Regions from separate parts of the Streptomyces sp. NPDC050743 genome, predicted to be linked through region 3. Evidence: riboswitches for the same ligand, from Rfam matches in the RefSeq annotation. Region 3 holds a riboswitch; each other region holds the start of a gene.

What was found. Region 3 has a riboswitch for S-adenosylmethionine ahead of ACIBJF_RS14660 (amino acid ABC transporter permease). Riboswitches for the same ligand answer to the same signal wherever they lie in the genome.
Positions count from the first base shown of each region.
Region 1: another riboswitch for S-adenosylmethionine. It lies ahead of thrC (threonine synthase); the one in region 3 lies ahead of ACIBJF_RS14660 (amino acid ABC transporter permease).
Region 2: another riboswitch for S-adenosylmethionine. It lies ahead of ACIBJF_RS22740 (aminotransferase class V-fold PLP-dependent enzyme); the one in region 3 lies ahead of ACIBJF_RS14660 (amino acid ABC transporter permease).
Region 4: another riboswitch for S-adenosylmethionine. It lies ahead of ACIBJF_RS37705 (DUF3293 domain-containing protein); the one in region 3 lies ahead of ACIBJF_RS14660 (amino acid ABC transporter permease).

Region 1 is NZ_JBITGJ010000027.1:60,887-67,877, forward strand. Features, by position in the region: gene ACIBJF_RS25010 (cold-shock protein) at 226-432, opposite strand; gene ACIBJF_RS25015 (MoaD/ThiS family protein) at 864-1,139, opposite strand; gene thrC (threonine synthase) at 1,227-2,510, opposite strand; SAM riboswitch class I at 2,528-2,668, opposite strand; gene ACIBJF_RS25025 (glucosyl-3-phosphoglycerate synthase) at 2,798-3,742, shown strand; gene ACIBJF_RS25030 (trehalose-6-phosphate synthase) at 3,817-5,313, shown strand; gene otsB (trehalose-phosphatase) at 5,301-6,134, opposite strand; gene ACIBJF_RS25040 (DUF3263 domain-containing protein) at 6,275-6,499, opposite strand; gene ACIBJF_RS25045 (extracellular solute-binding protein) at 6,534-6,991, opposite strand, start outside.
Region 2 is NZ_JBITGJ010000023.1:61,018-68,008, reverse strand. Features, by position in the region: gene ACIBJF_RS22760 (NYN domain-containing protein) at 61-1,404, opposite strand; gene ACIBJF_RS22755 (hypothetical protein) at 1,447-1,686, opposite strand; gene ACIBJF_RS22750 (rhomboid family intramembrane serine protease) at 1,842-2,585, shown strand; gene ACIBJF_RS22745 (Lrp/AsnC ligand binding domain-containing protein) at 2,582-2,863, shown strand; gene ACIBJF_RS22740 (aminotransferase class V-fold PLP-dependent enzyme) at 2,915-4,291, opposite strand; SAM riboswitch class IV at 4,454-4,570, opposite strand; gene trpD (anthranilate phosphoribosyltransferase) at 4,647-5,711, opposite strand; gene ACIBJF_RS22730 (cytochrome bc complex cytochrome b subunit) at 5,831-6,991, opposite strand, start outside.
Region 3 is NZ_JBITGJ010000011.1:128,197-135,187, reverse strand. Features, by position in the region: gene ACIBJF_RS14695 (proline racemase family protein) at 1-230, opposite strand, end outside; gene ACIBJF_RS14690 (dihydrodipicolinate synthase family protein) at 253-1,149, opposite strand; gene ACIBJF_RS14685 (FAD-dependent oxidoreductase) at 1,227-2,627, opposite strand; gene ACIBJF_RS14680 ((2Fe-2S)-binding protein) at 2,620-2,922, opposite strand; gene ACIBJF_RS14675 (NAD(P)/FAD-dependent oxidoreductase) at 2,919-4,088, opposite strand; gene ACIBJF_RS14670 (putative leader peptide) at 4,241-4,363, shown strand; gene ACIBJF_RS14665 (glutathione S-transferase C-terminal domain-containing protein) at 4,428-5,315, shown strand; SAM riboswitch class IV at 5,394-5,505, shown strand; gene ACIBJF_RS14660 (amino acid ABC transporter permease) at 5,877-6,857, shown strand; gene ACIBJF_RS14655 (amino acid ABC transporter ATP-binding protein) at 6,854-6,991, shown strand, end outside.
Region 4 is NZ_JBITGJ010000063.1:12,353-19,343, reverse strand. Features, by position in the region: gene ACIBJF_RS37715 (hypothetical protein) at 1-1,145, shown strand, start outside; gene ACIBJF_RS37710 (hypothetical protein) at 1,265-3,307, opposite strand; gene ACIBJF_RS37705 (DUF3293 domain-containing protein) at 3,761-4,243, opposite strand; SAM riboswitch class IV at 4,289-4,402, opposite strand; gene ACIBJF_RS37700 (hypothetical protein) at 4,700-5,203, opposite strand; gene ACIBJF_RS37695 (ADP-ribosylglycohydrolase family protein) at 6,112-6,991, shown strand, end outside.

The sequences.
Region 1 (6,991 bases), on a different contig from region 3:
TGCGGGCCTCACCGACCCGGTCCTTCACTGTCACTCTCACCTTCAGAGTGCTAACGCCAATGATTAGCACTCGGCATGGTCGAGTGCAAGCGCCTACGGCGTACGGCGCCCCCGTCAGCCGCCCGCGGACACGGGGACCCGGGCATGACGAAGGGCCCGCACCCCGAGCGAGGTGCGAGCCCTTCGAAGACGAACGAAAAACGTCGCTGCCAGTCGACGCGTGCTTCAGCTGGTCGCCAGCCGGACCATGTCCGCCTGCGGGCCCTTCTGGCCCTGCGAGATCTCGAAGTCGACCCGCTGCCCCTCTTCCAGGGTGCGGTAACCGTCCATCTGGATCGCGCTGTAGTGGACGAAAACATCCGCACCACCGTCGACCGCGATGAAGCCGTACCCCTTCTCCGCGTTGAACCACTTGACGGTGCCCTGAGCCATGCCTAACTCCCCTATTACTGGCCCTTGCACAGATCCACACTTCGCGGACCCGGGTCAGACCTCACCCCCCATCGGTCGGGGGCGTGCGCCGGAACGCGTCGACCGCGGCTGAATGTATCTGTCCAACTGCCGTCTGCAACAGGTCAATCGGACGAGAATTCTGGACGGGAACGGTCCGGAATGTGCGGAGAATTCGCCTGACTTCAGGGCAAGTCGGGCTCCAGAAACCCCCACAAAAGCCGCATATAACCCGCACACTTTGGCTACTTCTTGTCGGGCGTGCGGCATGAATACAGGGCCCCCGACCGGTGGTCCGAGGGCGCGTTCCCCAACTCTACCGCGCTCAATCACGCAGAATTGCCTCCTCCGCTTCTCTCACGGAGGAGGCAATTCGATGAACAGTACGTAACTGAAGTTACCCAAGGTAACGATCAGCCGCCGGCGACGGCCGGAATGATGGAGACGCCGACGCCGTCGGGGGTCGCCGTCTCCAGTCCCTGCTCGAAGCGGACGTCGTCGTCGTTGACGTAGACGTTGACGAACCGGCGCAGCTTGCCCTGGTCGTCCAGGACGCGCGCGGCGATGCCGGTGTGGTTCTTCTCCAGGTCGGCGATGACCTCGGCGAGGGTCGCGCCCTCGGCGGCGACCTCGGCCTGACCGCCGGTGTAGGTGCGCAGGATGGTGGGGATGCGGACGGTGACGCTCATGCTTGTGACCTCCGGTGAAGGTGGGCGCCCGGAAGGGGCGCGGGGCACTGCGCGACCAGCCCCCGCGGCCCGCAGACGAACAACGACTCAGACGAGACCGGCGTCTCGGAAGGACTCCAGGGTGGGCCGAATGGTGGCGGTCAGCCCGGTACCGGCCACCGCGTCCAGCGTCTTCAGGCCGTCGCCGGTGTTGAGGACCACCGTGGTCTTCGCCGGGTCCAGGACGCCGTCCTTGAGCAGCTTGCGGGTGACGCCGACGGTCACACCGCCCGCCGTCTCCGCGAAGATGCCCTCGGTGCGGGCCAGCAGCTTGATGGCGTCGACGACTTCCTCGTCCGTCACGTCCTCCACGGCACCGCCGGTACGGCGCGCGATGTCCAGGACGTACGGCCCGTCGGCCGGGTTGCCGATGGCGAGGGACTTGGCGATGGTGTTCGGCTTCTGGGGCCGGACGACGTCGTGCCCCGCCTTGAAGGCGGTGGACACCGGCGAGCAGCCCTCGGCCTGCGCACCGAAGATCTTGTACGGCTTGTCCTCGACCAGACCGAGCTTGATCAGCTCCTGCAGACCCTTGTCGATCTTCGTGAGCTGGGAGCCGGAGGCGATCGGGACCACGATCTGGTCGGGCAGCCGCCAGCCGAGCTGCTCGCAGATCTCGTACGCGAGGGTCTTGGAGCCCTCCGCGTAGTACGGCCGCAGGTTGACGTTGACGAAGCCCCAGCCCTCGCCGGCCGGGTCGCCGATCAGCTCGGAGCAGAAGCGGTTCACGTCGTCGTAGTTGCCCTCGATGCCGACCAGCTCGCCGCCGTAGACCGCGGCCATGACGACCTTGCCCTGCTCCAGGTCGTGCGGGATGAACACGCAGGAGCGGAAGCCGGCGCGGGCCGCGGCGGCGCCGACGGCACCGGCGAGGTTGCCGGTGGAGGAGCAGGACAGGGTGGTGAAGCCGAAGGCGCGGGCGGCCTCCAGGGCCTGGGCGACCACGCGGTCCTTGAAGGAGTGGGTCGGGTTGCCGGAGTCGTCCTTGACGAACAGGCCGCCGGTGACGCCGAGTTCGGCGGCGAGGTTGTCGGCCTTGACGAGCTTGGTCCAGCCCGGGTTCAGGTTCGGCTTGTCGGCCACGTCGGCCGGGACGGGCAGCAGCGGCGCGTACCGCCAGATGTTCGCGGGGCCGGACTCGATGCGGCGGCGCAGCTCTTCGGTGTCGTAGGCGGAGAAGTCGTAGGCGATCTCCAGCGGGCCGAAACACTCCTCGCAGGCGAACACCGGGCCGAGGGGGACGCGGTGACCGCACTCGCGACAGCTCAGGGCCGCGGCGGGACCGAGGTCGACGGTGGAATCGGTGGAGCTTGCAACTGTCTGCACAGCCATGGAGGCGAGGCCCTTTCTCCTCATCTTCCTCACGACGCATCTCGCCGTGAGACGGATTTGGCACCTTCCCTGGCCGGGAGCCTCGCGTGAACGAGTTCGACTCAGGGGGGTTGCCGGGGCTTCATCGGGCCGTGTCCCTCTGCCCCTCTGGATGAGCGGTATGCAGTTGTGAGCGCGCGGTCGACCCCGACATGCGATGGTCACCGACGTTGTTCAAGACTGTAACCGAAGGCCAGGACAGTTGAGATAGTCGTCCGAACCGCGAGACACGTGAGGAGCCGCTGACTGTGCTGGAAGAAGTCGAGCGCTGGCTGGCCACCCGTTCCTGGTCGGTGACCGATCGCCCGCTGCACAAGATCCTGGCGGCCAAGCAGCGCACGGGCCAGTCGGTCTCCGTCGTGCTGCCCGCGCTCAACGAGGAGGAGACGGTCGGCGACATCGTCGCGGTCATCCGGCACGACCTCGTGGAGCGGGTCCCGCTCGTCGACGAGATCGTGGTGGTCGACTCCGGCTCCACCGACCGCACCTCGGAGGTCGCCGCCGCCGCGGGCGCGCGGGTCGTCCACCGGGACGAGATCCTGCCCCGCATCCCCGCCGTCCCCGGAAAGGGCGAGGTGCTGTGGCGCTCGCTGCTGGTGACCGGCGGCGACATCGTCTGCTTCATCGACGCGGACCTGAGGGAGTTCTCCTCCGACTTCGTCTCCGGGATCGTCGGCCCGCTGCTCACCGACCCAGGGGTGGACCTGGTCAAGGGCATGTACGACCGCCCGCTCGCCGGGACCGCCGGCCAGGGCGGCCGGGTCACCGAGCTGATGGCCCGCCCGCTGCTGAACATGCACTGGCCGCAGCTGGCCGGATTCGTGCAGCCGCTGGGCGGCGAGTACGCGGCCCGGCGCTCGCTGCTGGAGCAGCTGCCGTTCCCGGTCGGGTACGGCGTGGAGCTGGGCATGCTGGTGGACGCCCTGCACCTGGTCGGTCTCGACGCGCTGGCCCAGGTGGACGTGGGCGTGCGCAAGCACCGCCACCAGGACGGGCAGGCGCTGGGCCGGATGGCCGCGGCGATCTACCGCACGGCCCAGCTCCGGCTGGCCCGCGGCCATCTGATCCGCCCCACCCTCACCCAGTTCGAGCGCGGCGAGGACGGCTTCGAGCCGCGCACCTACTCGGTGGACACCGAGGAACGGCCGCCGATGGTGGAAATCGCGGAATATGCCGAGCGCAAGGTGGCGTGAACCGGTCGTATACGGCGGCGTGCCGGGCGTGGCCGTACGTTTGAGCGTTTCCGGGCCGGGCTAGGTTGAGGACCATGGCTTCCACGCAGGGTGCTGCCGAGAAGGCTCGGGTGCTGGTCGCGTCCAATCGCGGCCCGGTTTCGTACGCGGTGGACGAGAAGGGCTCGCTGCACGCCAAGCGGGGCGGCGGCGGGCTGGTGTCGGGGCTGTCGGCCATCGGGTCGGGCGCGGACTCGCTGTGGGTGTGCTCGGCGCTCGGCGACGGGGACCGTGCGGCCGTACGGCGCGCGGGCGACGGGCTGCTGCCGGACGAGGACACCGGCGGGCAGCGGGTGCGGATGCTCGACATCGACGCGAGCGTGCACTCCGACGCCTACAACGGCATCGCCAACTCGGTACTGTGGTTCGTCCACCACATGCTGTACCAGACCCCGCTGGAGCCGGTCTTCGACGCGGAGTTCCGGCGGCAGTGGGCGTCGTACGAGGCCTACAACCGGGCGTTCGCCGAGGCGCTGGCCGAGGCGGCGGCCGAGGGGGCGACGGTCCTGGTGCAGGACTACCACCTGTGCCTGGTGCCCGGGATGCTCCGCGGGCTCCGCCCCGACCTGCGGATCGGCCATTTCTCGCACACCCCGTGGGCGCCCCCCGACTACTTCGAGCTGCTCCCGGGGGACATCCGCGAGCGGCTGATGGCGGGCATGCTCGGGGCGGACCGGGTGGCGTTCCTGACCCGGCGGTGGGCGACGGCCTTCCAGAGGTGCGCGGAGGGGCTGGACGCCGAGCGCTACCTGGTGGCCTGGCCCTCGGGCTCCGCCCGGCACGTCGAGCACCTGCGCGAGGGACGTCGTCGTACGTACATCGGCGTGCACTCCCTCGGCGCCGACGCCGACTTCCTGCGGGCCCGCGCGCACCAGCCGGACGTGGAGGAGCGGATGGCGGCGCTGCGGGAGGAGATCGGCGAGGGCCGCAGGACCGTCGTCCGCGTCGACCGCACGGAGCTGTCCAAGAACATCGTGCGCGGACTGCTGGCGTACCGGCAGCTGCTGGAGGAGCACCCCGAGTGGCGGGAGCGGGTGGTGCATCTCGCGTTCGCGTATCCGTCGCGGCAGGACCTCGGCGTGTACCGGGACTACACGGCCGCGGTGCAGCGGGTGGCCGAGGAGATCAACTCGGCCTACGGCACGCCCGGTTGGACGCCGGTCGTGCTACACGTCAAGGACGACTTCGCCCGCTCCCTGGCCGCGTACCGGCTCGCCGACGTGGCGCTGGTCAACCCCATCCGGGACGGCATGAACCTGGTCGCCAAGGAGGTGCCGGTCGTCTCCGACGAGGGGTGTGCGCTGGTGCTGTCGCGTGAGGCCGGGGCGTACGAGGAGCTGGGCGCCAACGCGTTCGTGGTGAACCCCTACGACGTGCTGGAGACCGCGCGGGCCCTGCACGAGGCGCTGTCCCTGCCGCCGGAGGAGCGGGCGGACCGCACCAAGAGGCTGGCGGCGGCGGCCACCGCGCTTCCCCCGGCCCAGTGGTTCCTGGATCAGCTGCGAGCGCTGGAGGAGCTTCAGTCCAGCTGAGCGGCGAGGGTCCGCAGTAGGTCTACGACACCGGCCGGGCCGTCGACCACCATGTCCGCGCGTTCCGCCAGCTCGGTGACCTCCGTGCTGCCGCTGCAGACCAGGAGGCCGGGCACGCCCTCGGCGCGGAGGTCGTCGACGGCGGCGAAGGCCGGGAGGTCGCCTAGGTCGTCGCCGGCGTAGAGGACGGACTCGGCGCCGGTCCTGCGGACGTGGTCGGTGAGGGCCACGCCCTTGTCCATGCCCGGTGGGCGCAGCTCCAGGACCAGGCGGCCGGGTTCGACGATCAGGCCGTGGCGGGCGGCGAGGTCGGTGAGGGGGCCGCGCAGGGCCTCGAACGCGGCCTGCGGGTCGTCGGCGCGGCGGGTGTGCACCGCCACCGCCCGGCCCTTCTCCTCGATCCAGGTGCCGCGCCGGGCGCCGGCGCGCTCCAGCACGCCCGGCAGTTCGGCGCGGGCCGCCGCGACGCCGGGGTGCGGGGGCGGGGCGGTGACGGTGGCGGTGACGGCGTCCCAGCGTTCGGCGCCGTAGTGGCCGAGGACGGTGAGGTGCTCCAGGCCGGGCACGCCGGCGAAGCCGCCGTAGCGGACCGCGACGGCGGCGGGGCGGCCGGTGATCACGGCGACGGACGCCACCTTGGGGGCCAGGGCGGCGAGTGCGGGTACGGCCTCGGGGTGGGCGCGGGCCTGCTCGGGGTCGGCGACGATGGGGGCCAGTGTGCCGTCGAAGTCCAGACCGACACTCGCCGCGGACGGCTTCGCCAGGAGCGCGGCGAGTCCGTCCCGGCCGGGCTGGGTCCGCGGGATCGGCAGAGGGTCCATACAGCGACACTATCCAGGCTCGGCCGGACTCACTCCTGGGACTCCGCTTGCCCACCCACCCGGCTCGGCCGGCTGGACGGGCACCCTGCCAGGCGCGCCCGCCCCGGCCGGCACCGGCGCCGGGCCCCCGCACAGCCGGTTCAGCGCTCCGTCCGTCGGGAGTCCCGTACCCGGCGCAGGCGGTTGACCGTCACCGGGTCCGCCGCCAGCGCCCGCTCGTCGTCCAGCAGTGCGTTCAGGAGCTGGTAGTAGCGGACCGGGGACAGGCCCAGTTCCTCGCGTATCGCTCGTTCCTTGGCGCCGGGGCCGGGGAAGCCGCGGCGCTCCAGGGCGAGGATGGCTCGTTCGCGGGGGGCGAGTTCCATGCGGCCACCGTAGCGGTGCAGTCCGACAGGGCGCTCAGTTCGTCGCGCCGCTGTCCGCCGCCGTCGCCGTCGTCTGGAGGCGGGTCAGGACGCCGGCGGGGTCGCCGCCGGGGGCGACGGCCTGGCCGATGTTCTGCTTCACGGCCGCGCTGACCGACGCCCAGGAGGTCTTGCCGACGGGGTACAGCTCGGAGGTGGCCAGCTGGTCGAGGAAGGGGTGCAGGGCCTTGTCGGAGGCGGAGTCCGACGCGCTCATCGCGTTGGACGCGGAGCCGGTGACCGGAAGGAGGCCGTACTCGCGGGAGAAGGCCAGGACGTTCTTCTCCGTGTAGACGAAGTTGAGGAAGTCGCCTATCTGGTCGCGGTGCCCGTTCTGCTTGAAGGCCATCATCCAGTCGGCGACGCCCATGGACGCCCTGGCCGTGCCGGTGCGCCCCGGCATCGGGACCATGCCGAACTTCACGCCCTTCTTCTCGGCCTGCTGGATCAGCG
Region 2 (6,991 bases), on a different contig from region 3:
TTGACACTACGTTGCGTGATGATCAACTCAATTCGGGCATTGCGTATGCCCGTTGGACCTTCAGGACAGTCGCTTCAGAAGCACCGCAGAGGCGACCGGACGGGCACCCGCCCTGGCGACCCCGTCGGCCACCTCCCGGTCGGTGGAGGCGACGATGACCGGACGGCCCGGCGGCTCCGCGCGCACGAGCTGCCGGATCAGCTCGTCGGCCGTGACGCCCGGCTTCGAGAACAGCACCCGGACGCCGCGCGGCGGCGCCAGCAGCACCGGGGCGGCCAGTTCGGCGCCGTCGAAGACACAGGTCACCTCGGCGCCCGTCTGCGCGGCGAGCGCGGAGAGCTGCCCGAGGAGCCGGAGCCGCTGCTTCTCCAGCGGCATCTGCGGATAGCCGGTCTTGGTGACGTTGTAGCCGTCGACCACCAGATGCGCCTGCGGCAGCGCCAGCAACTGGTCCAGGATGGCCGGATCGTTCTCCGACAGGGCGCGCGCCGCGATGTCCTTCGGTGTCATTCGTCCCGGTTCGACCGCATCCACGGTCTCGGCGGGCCGTACCGACACGGGCGGCAGGGCGAGTTCGCGCCTGAGGCCCTGGGTCGCCTCCAGCAGGGTGTCGAGCAGCAGCCGTACCCGCATGTCCTCCACGCTGCGGCCCTCGCGGGCGGCGCGGCGGGTGGCCTCCAGCGCGGACTCGGCCTCGCCGAGCCGGGCCTTGAGCCGACGCGACTCGCTCTCGGCGGCCGACACCCGCAGGTGCGCCTCGGCGCGTAGGGCGTCCATCTCCGCCTGGGCCTTGCGCAGTGCGGCCTCGCCCCGCTTGACGTCGCTGAGGGCGGCCCGGAGCTTGCGGTGCAGCGACTCCGCTTCCTTCTTCGCCGACTCCAGTTCCGTACGCAGCCGTTCGGTCTCGGCGCGGGTGTGCTCGCGGGCCTGGGCCAGCTCGGCGCGCAGCCGCTCCAGCTCGGCCCGGTTCTCCTCGTCGGCGCGCTCGGCGTCCGCGCGCTGGACCTCCTCGCCGGCCGCCGTGACCAGCTTCACCCAGCCCGTCGGGCGCAGTACGTAGGCCGCGGCCGCCACGTCGAGCGGGTCCGCGGCCGGGAGCGGCGAGCCGGAGTCGAGTGCGCCGGCGAGTTCCGGCTGCGCCTCTCTGAACTTCTCCCCGATCCGCTGCCGGAACAGCGCATCGGTCTCCAGCGTCGCCGCCATGGCGTTCCCGGCGAACTTCGCCCGGCGACTGGGGGTGAACCGGGCGTACTGCCTCAGCTGAGCGGGCAGTTCCGAGACGGTCAGCCCGCCGAAGCCGTCCGAGACGATCTGGACGACTCTCCGGCGCACCCCGTCGGGCAGCGGACGGTCAAGCACCTCGGCGGTGCCGTCGCCCGGCCCCCCGCCCGTGGTCTCCACCATCCGTCACACCCCACTACTTCAACTTCTTCGGGGCCGCTCCGCTCAGGAGCCGGCGCCCGGCCTGTCCACGAGTTCCACCTGGTCCACCGCGTTGCACCAGCGGCACCGCACCGACTCGATGGTCTCACTGACCACCTCGCGCTCCTCCACGGTCGGCTCCCCGGCCAGATCGAGGTGGACGTACTCGACGACCTTCGAGGAACGCGTCACGTCGAACCGGGTGAGGTTGCCGCACAGGGTGCAGCGCCATCGGGTGGTGGCGGTCGGCAGGGGAACCGTCATCGTGGCTGTCCGCTTCCTTCTCGTAGTCGCTCGCCGCGCCGCCGGCCGACGCGTGTGGCCGTAACCCTACGGCCTGGCGGCAACTCGCCGCTGGTCCGTCCGCGGCGGCGAGGCGGTCTGTCCGCTTGCGTCCCGTTACGTCATGCTCTGTATTCATGATCAGCCAGTGGAGCACGGCGGCCGGCAGGGCCTTCAGAGCGGTCCGGAGCACCTCAGCACCGATGACGTACGGCCTCATCGTCCTGTGCTGCCTGCTCTTCGTCCTGGGTCCGGCCTCGGGGCTGACACCGGGATACGGCTCCGGGGACGGCCTGCAGGCCGCACAGCGGGCGTACTTCCGGCGCTGGGGCGTGGTGCCGGCCGAGCTGTTCGCCAGGCCGGTGCGGGAGGCCCTGACCCCCGTGACGGCCCTGTTCGTGCACGGCAGCTGGGTGCATCTGCTCGGCAACATGCTCTTCCTCTTCGTCTTCGGCGCGATGACCGAGGAACGGATGGGCCGGGTCGAGTTCACCCTCTTCTTCGTCGGCTGCGGCTATCTCGCCCTGCTCGGATATGCGGCCGCCAACGCCGCCTCCGACCAGTCGCTGGTGGGCGCGTCCGGGGCGATCTCGGCGGTTCTCGGAGCGTTCCTCTACCTGTTCCCGCGCGCCCGTGTCACCAGTCTTCTGCCGTTCCTGTTCTTCCTGCCACTGCGGTTTCCCGCGTGGATCGTGCTGCCGTTCTGGGCGGCGCTGCAGTGGGCGGCGGCGGAGCACAGCTCCGACGGGCCGGGGGTGGCGTATCTGGCGCACCTCGTCGGCTTCGGTCTGGGCTTCGGCTACGCATGGGTGCGGTACAGCCGTACGACTAGAGTGAAGTGCGCCCCAGCTCCGGCACCCGAGGGAGAGAACCAGCCGTGATCACCGCGATCGTCCTGATCAAGACCAGCGTGGACCGGATCCCCGAGATCGCGGAGCAGATCGCTTCGCTGGAGTCGGTGAGCGAGGTCTTCTCCGTCACCGGCACGTACGACTTGATCGCGATGGTCCGGGTGCGGCAGCACGACGATCTCGCCGATGTCATCCCCGGCCGGATCAGCAAGATCCCCGGTGTGGAGGGCACGGACACGCATGTGGCGTTCCGGACGTACTCGCAGCACGACCTGGAGGCCGCGTTCTCGATCGGCCTGGACAACTAGGGTTCGCCCCGGTTGCCCACGCCATCCCCCGCACCCCCTCCGGGGCGCTGATCACACCGCCGGCACGCAGCGGCCGTCCTCCGTGCGGTACGTCCACTTCGCGCCCTCGGTCACGAGTTCCCGGACCGCGGTGACGAAGCGGTCGACGTGTTCGTCCGGGGTGCCGGCGCCGAAGCTCACGCGGACGGCGTTGAGGGACTTCTCGCCCGGCTGGGCCTCGGGGGCGCCGCATTCGCCCTGGGTCTGGGGGTCGGTGCCGAGGAGGGTGCGGACCAGGGGGTGGGCGCAGAAGAGGCCGTCGCGGACGCCGATGCCGTACTCGGCGGACAGGGCCGCGGCGAAGTGGGAGCTGTTCCAGCCCTCGACGACGAAGGAGAGCACGCCGACGCGGGGGGCGTCGTCGCCGAAGAGGGACAGCACCTTCACCTGGGGGACCTCCGCCAGGCCCGCGCGGACCCGGGCGATCAGGTGCCGCTCGCGCGCGACCAGGGTGTCCCAGCCGGCCTCGGTGAGCGCCTTGCAGGCCGAGGCGATGGAGTAGGCGCCGATCACGTTGGGCGACCCCGCCTCATGCCGCGCGGCGCTCTCGTGCCACTCCACGTCCACGCCGCCGTCCTGCCGCCGGGCGACCGTGCGGCTGGCCCCGCCGCCCGCCAGGTACGGCTCGGCCGCGCGCAGCCAGTCGGCGCGGCCGGCCAGGACGCCGGAGCCGAAGGGCGCGTACAGCTTGTGGCCCGAGAAGGCGACCCAATCGACGTCCAGGTCACGGACGGACACGGGGTGGTGCGGGGCCAGCTGGGCGGCGTCCAGGACGATGCGGGCGCCGTGCGCGTGGGCGGCCGCCGCCAGCTCCCGTACGGGCCACAGCTCGCCGGTGACGTTCGAGGCGCCGGTGACGCAGACCAGGGCCGGACCGCGGCCCCCTTCGACGGACACGGTGCGGTCGGTGAGGGCCCGCTCCAGGGTCGTGACGGCCTGCTGCGGGGTGCGCGGGGCGTCGAGGTAGGTGACCTGGGCGTCCTGCCAGGGCAGTAGCGCGGCGTGGTGCTCGGTCTCGAAGACGAAGACCTGGCAGCCGGCCGGGAGGGCCCGGGCCAGGAGGTTCAGGGAGTCCGTGGTGGACCGCGTGAAGATCACCTGGTCGTCGGGGCGACAGTCCAGGAACTCGGCGACCGTCCTGCGGGCGTTCTCGAACAGGTCGGTGGACAGCTGGGAGAGGTAGCCGGCGCCCCGGTGGACGCTGCCGTAGTACGGCGCGTAGGCGGCCACGTCGTCCCAGACGCGCTGCAGGGCGGGGGCGCTGGCCGCGTAGTCGAGGGCCGCGTAGGTGACCTCGCCGCCGGTGACGAGCGGCACGGTGACATCCCGGCCCAGAACGGGCAGCGGGGAGCAGACGAACTGGTCGGAGGCAGCGGTGAAGACGGACATGGGTGGACTCCCGTGAGAACGTACGCCGAAGACGACGTACGGAAAGAAGAGAAAAGGGGTGTGCGGAGGCGGGGCTCGGCGGCCCTATCGCATTCGCTTGCTCACGGAAGGCTCCCTCGACGACCAGGACCCCTGGTCCCGCGCTCTCAGCGGCGCGCGAGGGGTCCGCGCTTGCCGTAGACCTCGCTGCCTACGACCTGGTCCTCACCCGGGGCACCCCGCCACGGACGGAGGGTTGCCGGACAGCCGGCCGGGGCCGAATGGCTGTCACTCATGACCTGGTACAGGAACGTACGGGAAATGATCGTCGTCCCGCAACCCGAGTCCGGATCGCGGGACGATCCCCGGTGGAGCGCTAGGCGTTGCTCGCCGCCACCCACCGCTCCAGCGTCCGCTTCGCCGCACCCGAGTCGATCGACTCCGCCGCCATCGCCATCCCGTCCCGCAGCTGCTCGGTCAGCGGCGCGTCCGTGGGCCGCAGCGCGACGAGCGCCGCCGCCGAGTTCAGCAGCACCGCGTCCCGTACGGCCCCCGCCTCACCGTCGAGCAGGCGGCGGGCGACCTCCGCGTTGTACGACGCGTCCGCGCCGCGCAGGGCCTCCACGGGGACGAGGTCGATGCCGACGTCCCTCGGGTCGAAGGTCTGCTCGGTGACCTTGCCGTCCCGGACGACCCACACCCGCGAGGTGGCGGTCGTCGTCAACTCGTCCAGGCCGTCGTCGCCGCGGAAGACCAGGGAGGAGTTGCCGCGCTCGGCGAGGACGCCCGCCACGATCGGGGCCATCCGCAGATCCGCCACGCCGACGGCCTGGGCGCGCACCTGCGCCGGATTGGTCAGCGGACCGAGGACGTTGAAGGTCGTACGGATGCCCAACTGGCCACGGGCGGCGGCCACATGGCGCAGCGCCGGGTGGAACTTCACCGCGAAGCAGAAGGTGATCCCGGCCTCCTCGGCCACCTGCGGGACCCGCTCCAGCGGGAGGTTCAGATTGACGCCGAGCTTCTCCAGCACGTCCGACGCGCCCGACGCCGAGGACGCGGCCCGGTTGCCGTGCTTGACGACCTTCGCGCCGGCGCCGGCGACGACGATCGAGGACATCGTGGAGATGTTCACCGTCTTGGCACCGTCACCACCGGTGCCGACGATGTCGACGGTCTCCCCCGGCACCTCGATGACGTTCGCGTGGGCGTACATCGCGCGCACGAGCCCGGTGATCTCCTCCACCGTCTCGCCCTTGGCGCGCAGGGCCACGGCGAATCCCGCGATCTGCGCGTCCGTCGCCTCCCCGCGCATGATCCGGTCCATCGCCCATGCCGTGGCATCCGCGCTCTGGTCCCGGCCCTCCAGCAGGGCGTTCAGTACCTCGGGCCAGGAACGGCCCGCCGCGGTGTCGCCTCCAGCGGGGGTCACAGCGCTCATCAGCCGCTCCTGGTGTCGTGAGAAACAGTGTGATCCCAGCCTATCCACCCCCGGACACGGCGAAGGGCCCCGTCCGTAAGCCGGACGGGGCCCATCAGCGTGGCGTGGCGACGCGGGGATCAGTGGTGGCCGTGGCCGCTCGTGATCTCCTTGTACTCGTCGACGGTCGGCTTCGGGATCTGGTTGTCCTCGCCGTAGTAGGCGTTGGACAGCTTCACCCGGAACTTCTCCGAGGCCGGCACCTTGCGCTCGACACCGTTCTCGTCGACCGTCGGGCCGATCTCGGCCGGCTCGTACTGGTGGTGAGCCGTCAGGGTGTGCAGCTGCTCCTGGCTGAGCGGCTCGTGCACCTCGATGAACTCACCGTGCGGCAGCCGCTTGATGATGCCGGTCTCGCGACCGTGCAGCACCTTGTCGCGGTCGCGGCGCTGCAGGCCCAGGCAGATCCGCTTGGTGACGATGAACGCGATGATCGGTCCGACGACGAAGCCGATCCGGACGAACCAGGTGACCGCGTTGATCGACAGGTGGAAGTGGGTGGCCCACAGGTCGTTGCCACCGCCGACCAGGGTGATCATGTAGATCGTGATCCAGGCGACACCGAATGCGGTACGCGTCGGGGCGTTGCGCGGACGGTCCAGGATGTGGTGTTCGCTCTTGTCGCCGGTGATCCAGGACTCGATGAACGGGTAGACCGCGATCGCCGCCAGGACCAGCGGGAAGAGCACCAGCGGAATGAACACGCCCAGGACGAGCGTGTGACCCCAGAAGTTGACCTCCCAGCCCGGGAAGAAGCGGACCAGACCCTCGGCGAAGCCCATGTACCAGTCGGGCTGGGCGCCGGTGGACACCTGGTCCGGACGGTAGGGGCCCATGGCCCAGATCGGGTTGATCTGGGCCACCGCCGCGATGGCCGCGATGACACCGAAGACCAGGAAGAAGAAGCCTCCGGCCTTGGCCATGTACACCGGCAGCAGCGGCATGCCGACGACGTTCTTCTCGGTCTTTCCGGGACCCGCGAACTGCGTGTGCTTGTGGTAGAAGACCAGGATCAGGTGGCCCACCACCAGGCCGAGCATGATGCCCGGCAGCAGCAGGATGTGGATCGAGTAGAACCGGGCGACGAAGTCGTGACCGGGGAACTGACCGCCGAAGAGGAAGAACGACAGGTACGTGCCGACGATCGGCACGGACAGGACCGCGCCCTCCATGAAGCGGACACCGGTGCCGGAGAGCAGGTCGTCCGGGAGCGAGTAACCGGTGAAGCCGGTGAACATGCC
Region 3 (6,991 bases):
CAGTCGCAGTCGGGCCGGGTCGGCGGCTGCAGGATCGCGCCACTCATCGCGGAGTGGCCCCGCGGCTCGTTCATCAGCAACCGCTTGACGTGGTCGCGGTGTTCCCGGAAGTACAGCCGCCGCTCGTTCATCGTCGCACCCGGTACGGTGCCGATCCCGCCGGTGATCACCCGGGTCGGCATGCCCTCGGTGTGCGAGTCGACGGCGTGCAGGACGAGTGTGCTGCGCATGATCCGACTCCCTTGTGCGCGCTTATGCGAGGCCCGCGGCGACGGCCTTCTCGGTGGCGGCCCGGACCTGGGCCTCCTGCTCGGGGAGCAGCGGCACGCGTGGCGCGCGCACCGGGCCGCCGTACCGGCCGACGACGTCCATGGACAGTTTGATCGCCTGCACGAACTCCACCCGCGAGTCCCAGCGCAGCAGCGGGTGGAGCTGCCGGTACAGGGGGAGCGCGGTGGTGAGGTCCCCGGCGACCGCGGCGCGGTACAACTGCACCGAGGCCCTGGGGAGCGCGTTCGGATAGCCGGCCACCCAGCCCTTGGCGCCCGCCACGGCCAGCTCCAGCAGTACGTCGTCGGCGCCGATCAACAGGTCCAGTTCCGGGGCGAGTTCGGCGATGCGGTAGGCGCGGCGGACGTCGCCGGAGAACTCCTTCACGCCGTGGATGTGGCCCTCTCCGTGGAGCCGGGCGAGGAGTTCGGGCACCAGGTCGACCTTGGTGTCGATCGGGTTGTTGTAGGCCACCACCGGCAGGCCCGCGCGCGCGACCTCGGCGTAGTGGGCGAGGACGGAACGCTCGTCGGCGCGGTAGGCGTTGGGCGGCAGCAGCATCACCGACGCGCAGCCGGCCTCGCCCGCCTGCTCGGCCCAGCGCCGGGCCTCGGCCGAGCCGTACGCGGCGACGCCCGGCATCACCCGCGCGCCGCCGATCGCCGCCACGGCCGTCTCCACCACGCGGGCGCGTTCCTCGGGGGTGAGCACCTGGTACTCGCCGAGCGAGCCGTTCGGCACGACGCCGTCGCAGCCGTGTCCGACCAGCCAGGCGCAGTGCTCGGCATAGCGGTCGTAGTCGATCGAGAGGTCGTCGCGCAGCGGGAGGGCGGTGGCGACGAGCACGCCGCGCCAGGGACGGTTCGGTGACTGGGCCATGCGGAGGTCCCCCATCCGATGAGGTGTGACATATTACTGACTGCGGTGACCCGTGGACAGGTCTCCGTTGTGGTGATTCAGTCCGGTGGTTCGGTGTCCGGCAGCGCGGCCAGGACGCCGAGTGGTACCGGCCGGGCGAAGGGGCGGCGGCCGGCAGTGAGCGGGCATCCGGTCAGGCCGGCCACCGCGGGCGCGCACATCCGGCCCTGGCACCAGCCCATCCCGGCCCGGGTGAGCAGCTTCGCGGTGCGCAGATCACCCGCGCCGAGCGTGCCGGCGGCCGTACGGACCTGACCGGCGGTGACCTCCTCGCACCGGCACACCACCGTGTCGTCCGTGATCCGGTCCGCCCAGCCCGCAGGCGGCGCGTACACCGTCTCCAGGGCCGCGAAGAAGGCCCGCTGCCGGGTCCTGGTCCGGGCGGCCGCCGCCCAGGAGCGCGGGTCGGGTGCGGTGCCGCGCAGACGGGCGGCGATCGAGCGGCCCGCGATGTGTCCCTCGGCGAGCGCGAGGGCCGCGCCGCCGATCCCGGTGGCCTCCCCGGCGGCCCAGATGCCGGGCACGTCGGTGCGCTGCTCGTCGTCGACCCGTACGTCCGTGCCGGTCAGGGTGCAGCCGAGGGTCTCGGCGAGGTCGGTGTGCGGCAGCATGCCGTGCCCGACGGCGAGGGTGTCACAGGGGATGCGGCGCGCACTGCCGGGCCTGATCCGGCCGTCCCTGTCCAGCGCGGCGACGGTGACCGCCTCCAGTCGGTCGGTGCCGTGCGCCTCCAGCACGGTGTGCCGGGGCAGCGCGCGCACCTTGTGCCGCAGCAGCCGCGCCGCGTACCAGGCGCCTTCGGCGAGCTTGCCGGGCTCCGCCACGAGGGCCGGGGTGCGGCGCAGTACGGCGCCGGGGCCGGCGGACTCGACCAGCGCGGCCACCCGCGCCCCGGCCGCGGCGAGCCCCGTGGTCACCGGAAGCAGCAGCGGTCCGGTGCCGGCGACCACGACCGTGCGGCCGGGCAGCACCAGTCCGCCCTTGAGCATGGCCTGCGCGCCGCCCGCCGTGACGACACCGGGAAGCGTCCAGCCCGGGAAGGGCAGCACGCGCTCGTACCCGCCGGTGGCGAGCAGGACGGCGTCGGCGCGGACGGAGACCCCTTCCTCCTGCGCGGGGCCGCGCAGGGCGTGCACGGTGAAGCTGTCGGACCCCCGCTCCACACACCAGACATGGTGGTCCGTCAGGTGGGTGACGAGTCCGGCGTCGATGTGCCGGTCGATGCCGTCCCGCAGGCGCTGCCAGGTGCGCCACTGGTGGTGCAGGGCCTCGGGGCGGCGGGCGCCGAGGGCCCGGGCGGGCTGCCGGTAGAACTGGCCGCCCGCCTGCTCGGCCGCGTCGACGAGGGTGACCCGTACGCCCCGGGCGGCCGCCGCCACTGCCCCGGCGAGCCCCGCCGGGCCGGCCCCGACGACGGCGAGATGCGCTCGCTCAGTCATCGTCCCGTCCCGTCCCCTCCTGTGTGCGGATCACATCGCCCGGCCCCACCGGCACCAGGCAAGCCCGTTGGTTCGCCCGGCCGTTGACGGTGACCAGGCAGTCGAAGCACACCCCGATCCCGCAGAACACCCCGCGGGGCCGGCCGGCCCCGCGGGTGCTGCGCCAGGAGGTCACCCCCGCCGCCCACAGCGCCGCCGCGACCGTCTGCCCGGGCAGGGCCGCGAGGGGCCGCCCGTCGAAGGTGACGGTGAAGGCCTCGCCGGGGTGGGCCCGGGCCAGCTCCAGGGGATTCACGGCGTGTCGCCTCCGTCGGTGTCGTACCCCTCGAACCGCTCCGGCCGGAACGGCGTGAGGTCCAGTTCCGGGGTCTTCCCGGTGAGCGTCTGCGCGATCAACTGCCCGGTGCCGGTGGCGAGTCCGATGCCGGCGCCCTCGTGTCCGCAGGCGTGGAACAGCCCCGGCGCGCGGGGGTCGGGGCCGATCGCCGGGAGGTGGTCGGGCAGGTACGGCCGGAAGCCCGCGTACGTCCGCAGCGCGCGCACCCGCTCCAGGAAGGGGAACAGTCCGATCGCGCCGGCCGCGAGCGCCCGTACGGCGGGAAGCGACAGCGAGGGGTCGAAGCCGACGCGCTCCCGGCTCGCGCCGATCAGCACCGGACCGGCGGCCGTGCCCTCCACCACCGGCGAGGTGCGCAGGGCGGCCGAGTCGCTGGCGACGTCGGCCACATAGTCGGCGGCGTACACCTTGTGCCGCACCATCCGCGGCAGTGGCTCGGTGACCAGGACGAAGCCGCGCCTCGGGAGCACCGGCAGCCGGACGCCGGCGAGCGCCGCGAGGTCGCCGCCCCAGGTGCCGGCCGCGTTCACCACGGCCGGTGCGTGCAGGTCGCCCTGGTCGGTGCGGACGCCGGCCACCGTGCCGTCGGCCGTGCGCAGCACCCCGGTCACCGTCCGGCCCGTGTGCAGGCGGGCGCCGGAGGCGCGGAGCAGGTGGGCGGCGGCGAGGGCGGGCATGACCTGGGCGTCCTGCGGATAGTGCACCCCGCCCGCCAGGCCGGGAGCCAAGTGGGGTTCCAGAGAGGGCAGTCGGTCCGCGGTCACCGGGTCGGCCACGACTCCCGCGGAGCGCTGGCCGGCCGCGAACGCGTGCAGCGCGGCGAGGGTCTCGGGACTGGAGGCGACCACGAGGCCGCCCTTGGGCTCGTACTCGACCGCCGCTCCCAGCTCGTCGCCCAGCCGTGCCCACAACCGGGCGGACAGCAGGGCGAGTTGGAGCTCGGGTCCGGGTTCCTTGTCGGAGACGAGCAGGTTGCCCTCGCCGGCGCCGGTGGTGCCGCCGGCCACCGGGCCCCGGTCCACCACCCGCACGTCGAGCCCGGCCCGCGCGGCGTACAGGGCGCAGGCCGCGCCGACCATGCCGGCTCCGACCACCACGACATCGCAGGTCAGTCCCTTTGCCACGACAGTACTATGTCACATGGCGCAGATTCTGAGGAGACCTCCGGCGCTCTCGGCCGGCCACAGGCATGTCCTAGGCGTGGACGCCCCCTTGACGGCGTCGGACGCCGGATCGACACTCCGGAGTGGGAATCCTAGTGAACAGGTAGGGAATCATGACGCGCCTCGACACGGTCACCGGCCTCGCGGGCCGTACGCCGTTGCGCGCACCCCTGCTCACCTCCCGCCGGCACATCGACCTGCTGCGCGTCTGCAGCGCGATCAGCGTCCACCGCTGAGCCGGGCGCCGCGCGCCCCTCGGCCGACGCCGCACCTCCGCACGCCCACCACCCGGGGAGACGCATGTCCACCACTCCGCTCGCCACCCTCCCGCCCGCCCACCGCACCACCCCCGTCTTCCGGGGCCGGATCGGCCGGGACGCGCGCAGCGGCCACTACGCCGTGCCGCACCGCTACCGGCTCCATCTGTCGACCGCCTGCCCCGACGGGCTGCGCCTCGCCGTCGGCCACCACCTCCTCGGCCTGGACGGCAGTTGTCCGGTCACGGTCCTGCCCGCCGTACCGGACTGTCCCGGCGGCGGCCACTCCGCGCTGCGCCCGCTGTACGAGGCGAGCGCCCACCGGTACACCGGCCCGGCCCTCGCACCCGTGCTCAGCGACGACTGGTCCGGACGCATCGTCAGCACCCACGCCCGCGACATCCTGCGCGACCTCGACCGCTTCCCGCACGAGGGCCGCGCCGCTCTGTACCCGTGCGGCCTGGAGTCGGTGATCGAGGCCGTCGAACGGATGTGTGCCGAGGGCATCGAGGAGGCCGCGCAGCGCGCCGGGCAGGCCGGCATCGACCCCGCCGGGCGGGCCGCCGCCCTGGACGTGCTCCTGGACACCCTGGGCCGGCTGGACAACCGGCTGGCCGCGGAGGAGTACCTGGTCGACGGCCGGCTCACTGCGGCCGACGTCGAACTGTGGGTCACGCTGGTGCAGTTGGACACCGTCCACCGCTGTCACCTCGACGCCTCCGCCGTCCACCGCATCGCCGGCCACCGCGCCCTGTGGGCCTACGCCGGCCGCCTGGCCGCCCATCCCGCCTTCGGCCGCCCTCTCGACCTCGACGGCATCTCCCGCCGCCACCACGGCCGTTGCCAGGGCCTGGAAGCCGCCGGAGCGGCCGTCCAGATCCTGGACTGGGCGCGCCACGCCGCGGCTGCCCAGGACGCTTCCCGCAGGTGAGCAACGGTCGGGCGGCGTCCACCACGCGGACGGCCGTTGACATTCGAACGGCCAACTGCCTTACTTACGGCTCAGAACGGTCATGAGCGTCAGCGCCAAGCCCTGGCTCGCTGACCGGCAACCCTCGCACCGCGGTGGGGTGCCCCAGGTGACGACCGGACCGGAATGACGTTTTCGGTAAGCGCGAGGGCCCCGCGGGGCCGGAACAGTGACAGGTGACGCCATGTACGCAGCTCCCAGGACGGCCGCGAGCCGCCCCCAGGGCTGCGTACGGTCGTGCGGCGGGCTCCTCGTCGCCGACCGCGCCGTCGATCTGCTCCGCGTCAACAGCGCACTGTGTACCGCACCGGGCTCTGCCCGCTGCCAGGGCTGACGACCCTTTCCAGCCCTCCCTTCTCCAGCCCTCGCGTTCCTGACGCACACCGCCGCCGTGGTGTGCCGTCGCGCCCGCCCAGCCCCCGGTTCCCGTGCGCCGCCGTGCCCCGCCTCGTGCCGTAGTGCCGTAGCGGTCCCGCAGCCGCGCGCCGCGAGCCGGGGTGTCCGACTCCGCCGGAGCCCGCCATGAGTGAACCCCCAGGCGCCGCCGTCTCCCTCGCCGAGGCGCCGCCAGCCGACACCCCGACAACGCCCCCGAAGGCACAGCGAGTTCAGCCGTTGCGCCGGCCCGGACGGTGGATCGCCACCGCCGTCGTCCTCGTGCTCGTCGCGCAGTTCCTGCACGGGCTGGCCACGAACCCGTTCTACCAGTGGGACCGCTTCCGCTACTGGTTCCTGCGCCCCACCGTCCTCGACGGACTCCTCGTGACCCTGGAAGTCGCCGCGCTCAGCGCCGTCTTCGGACTCCTGGGCGGCGTCCTGCTGGCCCTCGGCCGGCAGTCCGGCAGCCCGGTACTGCGCGCCGCGAGCTGGACCTACACCTGGCTGTTCCGCTCGGTGCCGCTGATCGTCGTCCTGATCTTCCTCTACAACTTCAGCGCCCTTTACAAGACGCTGAGCCTCGGTATCCCCTTCGGCCCCGCCTTCGTCAGCTTCGACGAGTCCAGGCTCGCCACCGACATGACGGTCGCCGTGGTGGGGCTCAGCCTCAACGAGGCGGCATACGCGGCCGAGGTCGTACGCGGCGGCATCCTCTCCGTCGACCAGGGCCAGCACGAGGCGGCCGCCGCACTCGGCCTGCCCAAGGGCTACCAGTTCACCCGGATCGTCTTCCCGCAGGCCCTCAGGTCCATCACACCGAACTACGTCAACCAGCTCATCGGCCTCATCAAGAGCACCTCGCTGGTGTTCTACGTCTCGCTGCTCGACCTCTTCGGCTCCGTGCAGACCATGGGCAGCACCTACCCCGGCGACATCGTGCCCCTGCTGCTGGTCGCCACCGTCTGGTACCTGATCCTCACCAGCGCCGTGTCCGTCGTCCAGTTCTACGTCGAGCGGTACTTCGCGCGGGGCGCCACCCGCACCCTGCCGCCGACCCCGCTGCAGAAGGCGCGCGCGGGCCTCGCCGAGTTCCGGGCCCGGCTGCGCAGGGAGGCCGCCGTATGACCGCCACCGACAGCCTCGAGACCACCCCGGCCGCACTGGAGGTCCACGGCGTCCACAAGTGGTACGGCACCCATCGCGTGCTCGACGGCATCGACCTGACCGTGCGCCCCGGCGAGGTCACCGTCGTCATCGGC
Region 4 (6,991 bases), on a different contig from region 3:
CCGCAGCATGGTGGGTGATCAACACCTCAAACCCCTGGCGAGAAATGCAGCGGGTCTACCTGGAGTCGGGCCAATACCACGGGCCTGCGGAACCAAATGCGACGGATGAGGAGCGGCAGCAGGATTATGTCGCCGCTCTCCGACACCTCGTTGCGGCCTCCGACCTGCAGGACGACCTCCGCTGGCCAGCCATCGGCGAGCTGATCGACAAGGAGGGACGAAAGGGATACGAGGCTGTTAAGACCCTCGCTTCCGATATTAACATCGCGATCTCCGCGACCGGGGTCTGCGATGTGGACGACAACCATGTCTATGGCTTCGCCCGCTGGGTCGCAGCTGACCAAGACCAGCCGGCCGAGGTCCGCATCGAAGCGGCAGAGTGGCTACTCAATGAGGACGCGTGGTGCGCCGACGACGCAGTGGCTGATGCGCTCCGCGGAATAGCCGTTGGAACTCATGGACGCCGGCAACTGCTGGCCAGACTGCTGGATATTGAGAACGTACACCTAAAAATCACCGATCCATACACATTCGAGCGGCAACAAGAGAAGGAGCGCGCCAAAAACCTCCCTGGCGTCATCCGCTTTGCCATGCAGGAGGCAGAACGCAATTACCATGCCGGACCCCTGGATGGTCTTCTCCAGTCATGGGTCGATGCCGCACTTCGAGACCAGTGGGAAGGTAGTTGGCCGCAGCCCCGCCGTGGAGTAGACGACGCTGTCGAGCCTCTACTCAGTATCGCGTTTCGCCATCAGGAGCTTCGCAAGCGCCTGGCCGGAGACCTCGCCTCGGCAGACCTAGACGCAGACTGGCATCCTCTGCTGATACGAGGAGTTGACCCCCGGCAAAAGCAAGAGAGTCTCTTCCGATCCATGGCAGAGGATGGGTACTTCGCCTTCAAGGCAACGCCAGAGTGCCAGTTCGCACTGTGTAGGACGGCCAGGGACATTTCCGGTCCCACTGGCTGGGAGCTGACGGTTTTCCAGGGCGGCGCAACATCAGCCACGAGCTTCTCTGGGCGCTTGCTCGTCCAAGGTGAGCACACGTTCATACACTTCCCCGACGAGTTGAACGCCCATCCCGACTGGTCCGCGCAGCTCATCGCCGGCCTGTCCGCTATCGCGCAAGCCGAGCTTCTTGGATGAACGAGCGGCCGAGCAGCCCCGCCGCCCGAAGGTGGCGGGGGCAGATGCCTGGCGTCAGTGGGCTCTACGTCAACGCGACCACCGCGGCGACGAGACCAATGAGGCCACGACGCTGAAGGTCATTTCCCGCACGCATCAAGATTGCTTCCCGGCAAGGCAAGCGGGTCTCTGGCCATCGCATCGCCCACAGACGCCTGGTGTCCTGCCGTAGCAGCCTCGGTGATGTACCCCTCGATGCGCCTGCGGACCGGCGACTCGTCTGCGCAGCGGTCACCAAGTGTGCGGAGGAACCTCAGCCCCTCCTCGTCGTCCGGTTCGAAGCCGGCGATTGCCGTGACGTCCTCGTAGTTCTCGAGGTCCCCCTCGAGAGCGATCTCAGGGATTTCGTCCAGACCACCGACCAGGGCGTGGACGACGTGGACCCCGAACCGGGAGGCGTACATCTGCTCGACAGCGAAGTCAACCAGGTCTTGGCTCGACAGTGTGAGGTCCGTGTTCCAGTTCTCCTCTGAGAAGTCCTCCCAGTAGGCGTTGAGGCCCGGCCGTATCTCTCCGATGCACTGGCTTCCCGGGCCGCTGGAGATGCCGCCGCCATCGAAGTCGTAGGACACCGTGAGGAAGTCACGGTTCAGCTGGATCTCCTCGTCGTCCACAGGGATGACCACCCAGTCGCCGTCGACCGTGGCGGCAAGGTGCGGCGTGCTGTTGATGTCGAGGCGCAGTGGTGCCAGGTCGTCGTGTCGGCGGATGAAGTCCTTGTTCGCGAACTCGTAGTCGTCCCAGTCCTCTCCGTACAGATCTTCCCAGGTGTTCCTCCCAGGGCTGGAGGTGAAGCGGATGGCGTCGGCCACGGCGTGCGGGGCGGAGGTCGAGATGTCCACGGCGGCGGTGGGCGGGAAGGTGAGCAGGTCCGGGACCGCGGCGAGGGCGAGGGCGAGCGGGTCGCTCCCCGGCTCGAAGGTACCCAGCACCGTCACCGCGTCCTGAGCCGCACCCTGGTCCTTCAGCAGTTGAAGGACCCCGTCACGCACACACAGCGCAAACTCCGCCTCCTCGCCCTCGATGGGTGACACACAGACCGTCAGGAGTGACTCGAGCGGCATGGTGGAGACGGCGTGCCGCCAGCCCTTCCCGAACAGGGCGGGTCCGTCGTAAATAGCCACGAGCCGGTATGCGTCGTCGTCCTGCCCCACGGTCTGCGGCGGTTGCACGGGGAGGATCCCTGGCTGGGGACCGCCGTAGTGCCGGATGATCAGTTCGCGGGGGTCCGGTCCAGCACCCGCGTAGAAGGCGAGGGCGTGTCCTCGGACGAGCAACTGGTCGTTCCAGCGCAGTTCCGCGGGATCCCTGTCGTACAGGGATGCCAGAAGGAACTGCCGCGCCCGGCGGGCGTTGAGGCGCTGTGCGGGGGGCCAGGACACGTCCGTGTCCGCGTACAGCAGAGGGAGGGCATCCCCTTCGCCGTTCCCATCGGCTGGCTGCGAGGCTTGCGCGCCCTCGCCCTCGAAGCCGTCGTCCGACTCATCGAGAACGCCCTGCGGCTGATCAAGTGTGGCCTGCACCGGGCGGGGATTGGGGAACACCGACGCCAGCGATGCCGATTTGAAGCGGGCGCTGAAGAGCTTGGTGCTGGGCCGCTCGAAGCGGTCCACGGGGCGGGCCAGCAGGCGGCCGCCTGCCGTCCGGTAGAAGGCGACGTTGACCTCCTTCTCCAGCCATTCGTCGAGTTCGTAGGTCGAGCCCAGGTCCCCGTCCGGGGTGATCTCGGCCGTTTCGAACAGGGCCTGGGCCTCGGTCCAATCGACCGACTTCAGGCCCTCGACGGCCGCGGCCGCCGCGTTGAGCCGCTCATCCTGTTCCTCGAAGACCCGGTCGGGGATGACGACGCCGACGAGGTAGCAGCCGTTGCCGACGACTCGCCAGGTGGAGGTGAGTTCGTAGGAGGCGCCCAGGAGCATGTCCTCGGCGGCGTCACAGATAAGGGCGTCGAGCTCTGAGTCCTCCCCCGGACCAATGCCGGAAGGCAGATCCGGGATGGGGAGCACCTCCACAGTGTCAGCGTTGCAGGGCTGCTCCGAGATCACCGCGATCGAGTAGGTACCGGAGTTCCATTCGCGCTCGACGCGGGCGTAGGGCGAGCTGATGGCGTCTTCGAGGTCCACGGGGTCTTCTTCCCTTTCGGGCGTCGTCTGGCGGAGCGGACCGGTGCGGACGGCGCTCCTCGTCCGCACCCGCAGATAGGGCAGGACACGCTTGCGCACCGGATCGGACGAGGCAGGCCTTCCACGCGGCCAGCGGCCCCCGCAGTCGGGGCAGGCGTACAGCGACGGCTCCGGATGCACCTCGTGGACGATGACGTGCAGGGCCCGGTTCGTCACCGGGCCGCGACCGGCCTCATGCTCGGCGCCGGCATCCGGCGGAGGTTCGGTCTGGAGTGATGCGGCGCAGTGCGGGCATCGCGGGCGTGGGGCCACGGCGGCACTCCTCGGGCTGGTACGGAGACCTCTCGGCAGACCCCGTGGAGGTCTGTGCTTGCCGCCGAAGGGCGCCGAGGTGGTCGGATCTGGCTCTGAGGGGCACGGCAACCCGAACGGTCAGAGTCGGGGCCGGCGGGGTCAGTCCTGCGGGGACCGCCTGGTTGCCTGCCAGCCGCGTGTTGGTGCTTCCTCAGCTCCGGAGCAGGAAAGCAGCCTCCATGTCGTTGCCGACCAGGCGAATACCGCATCCTGGCCGAACTGCTGGCCCAGTACGCATGCTTCGTGGTCGCTTATGCCAACAATCGCTGCGCTGTCCTCGGTGTATCGGCCGTCCGCGTCACCGCCGACAGCAGGCCAGAACGGAAGTCCTCGTCGGCGCAGCAGGCCGAGCAGCTCTTGGTGGGCGCGGTCGTTGTCCTGCCGGGATACGGAGCCGCCACCAGGGTTGTGAGCCGTAACAATGTGGATGGTAGCGACGTGCGGGGCAGGAAACGGGCCGACCGCTACTCCGGGCGCTGCCGGTGCTACTCGGACCGTTCCTTCGGGCAGCTCGATATCCACCACGGCCCGCTGGTAGAGGGTCCACTGCGGCGTTCTGAGGGTCGGTGTGTCAGCGGGCATGAGGGCCTCCGTCCGAGAGGGACCCCCTTACCCGCCGGGCAGGGAGATCCGCGCTTACCCCCACGACCGTGGGGGCCTGGTCTTCCCTGGAAAGCACCTTGCGCGGTATGCGAGGTTGCCAGCCGACGCTCGTCCAGGGGCGCAATCGGCTTCATGACCAAGACGGATACTGACACGAGACCCGGCACGAAGTCCACCACTGGATCACCTCGCCACCTTCACCGAAGCTCCACAACCGCACCGTGCCGTCGTCGCCCGCGTTGGCCCACAGCGGGAAATCAGCGCCACGCGTGCCTGCTCGTCGGGGTGTGCCAGGATCACGCGTAGGCGTGCGGCATCCGGCGGCAACTCGTTCACGCGCGTTCGATTCAAGTACCACTGCGGCCCTCGGTCGCCCCGACCCTGCGCGTGCCGCCGAAAAGTTGGCGGGGGCCTCGACCTCGTCGACTGGTGGCTTCAGCAGGCAGGGCCGACAGCCATCTGGACCTTCTTCAATCGCGCGGCCGGGACCGCGTCGACGTTGTAGCCGGGGTTATCGCTCGCCCACGCGGCTTCGGTGCAGTCGCCGGCCTCGGTCGGTGACGTGCGCTGCAGCCACTGGAAGGTCGTCGAGCAGTCCACCTGGCTGTAGTTGCCCAGGGCCTGCGCGTTGGCTGGCACCCCAACCGATTTCGTCCAGACGAGGACGTCTCGGGTGGGCGGGCAGCTCTTCGCCGACCCTGACGGCTTCGGCTTGCCTGTGCGAGGTCCGCTAGGCGTGGCCTTCGCCTTAGAGCCGTGGTTCTTAACGGGCGGCCGGGAGGAGGTGTGCGCAGGTATCGCTTTGGCGTCTTCGGTGCTGCCGCCCCCCCAAGCGGCGGTCAGCAGGATGGCGGCGATGGGCAGAATGAAGCGACGCACGAAGCCCCCCGGCAGTGCAGCAGTTTCGTGCAGCCACAGTGGCAGCTGTGTACGGAGCACGGGCTGTTGTTGCCGGACCGTGACGATACGCCTGGTCGGCCGCGAGCTATTGACCCCGAGCCGCTGGCAAACCCCGCGATCAGGTAGAGCGCATCGACGAGTGCCAGGCGGACTTCTGGCCCCACACTCACCCGACTGCTCCAGCTCTCGGGCATGGACGCGCGATGGGTCCGCCCGCCCGGGAACCATGACCTGAAATCCGGGCAGGTCGCAATGGAGATTCACCGCGCGGAGCAGCTGCGGTGTGTCCTTCTGCCGGCGGGCTCACGATAACCCCGGCCGGGACGTTGCAGATGCGCCGCTCGGCACTCGACCCCAACCTGGTCGAGTGCCGAGCGGCCGGGTTCGTGGGCCGCAGGTATCAGACACCTGCTCGCCGCACGACAAACCGGCCAGCCGTGGCCGCACTACCGCAACGAGCACGAGATCTGGGTCTAACCGACCCAGTTCGAGGGGCACGTCGAGCAGACGGAGTGCGTGCTCAGAATGGTCAACTGAAGTGCACCCGTCCTCCCGCGGGAGGTCGCCGTCCCCGAGCCAAACGCTGCGGCCCCTATCGCGATGCCTTCGGCCCGTGCACCGGCCGCTGCCTCTTCGGAGACATGGCCACGAGGTCGGCGAGGGCGGCTGCCCATCGGTCGACGTGGCATCCCTCGCCGTTTGACTGGGCGCGTTCGCCGCACGAGTACTGCTGTGAACCCTTTGCTGCCTGTCCTGACAACCACTCACTATCGTCTCCTTGACGATAACTGAGGTGCCGTGTCAATCTGGCGCAGCATCAAGCCGTTGATGAACCGACTTCTTCAGCCTGCGAGTTGCGGCTGCGCCACCCCAACTGCGCCTGGGATCGCTGCCCGCCCGCCCCCTGCTCGGCACAAACGTGCGCCACCACACCACATGGAGGCTCCATGGTCCACGCCCGTAAACCCCAGCCCCACTTGGACTCCCTGGTCACCGACCGGGCCGCGGGCGTACTGCTCGGGGCAGCCGTGGGCGACGCGTTGGGCGTGCCCTACGAGTTCGCGACAAGGCTGCGCGAGGACCAGCAACCGCAGATGATCGGCGGTGGCCTGGGTCCGTACGAGCCCGGCGAGTACTCCGACGACACCCAGATGCAGTTGTGCATCGCCGACGTCGCGGCCACCGGGGCGGACCTGCGCACCCCCGAGGCCCTCGACCAGATCGCCGCCAACTTCCAGCAATGGCTGAGCGGCGGCGCCACCGACGTCGGCTCGCAGACCCGCACCGTCCTGGACGCCGCCCGCCGGGCTGGCGGAGCGCCGGGCGCGGCGCTGTCGGAGGCCGCACGAGGCTTCACCGCCGGCAACGATCGCGCCGCCGGGAACGGCTCGCTGATGCGCACCGGGATCGTCGCTCTCGCTCACCTGGGCGACGCCGCGGAGATGGCCGAGGCCGCCACCGCCGTCAGCGCGCTCACCCACCCCGATCCCGACTGCGCCGACGCCTGCGTGCTGTGGTGCTCCGGTATCCGTACCGCGGTTCTCAAGGGCACGTTCGACGGCGTCCGCGCGGGCCTGGACCTGCTCCCCGAGGAGCGCCGGGGCGTGTGGGCGCGGCGCCTGGACGAGGCGGAGGCCCACCCGCCGCACCACTTCGGCAACAACGGCTGGGTGGTCCACGCCCTCCAGGCCGCCTGGTCGGCGATCACCCACACCGCCGTCCCCGAATTGCTGCCCGCCAAGGGCAGCTTCCCCACCCAGCACTTTCACCTCGCCCTGGAGGCGGCGGTGCGCGCCGGGACGGACACCGACACCGTCGCGGCGATCG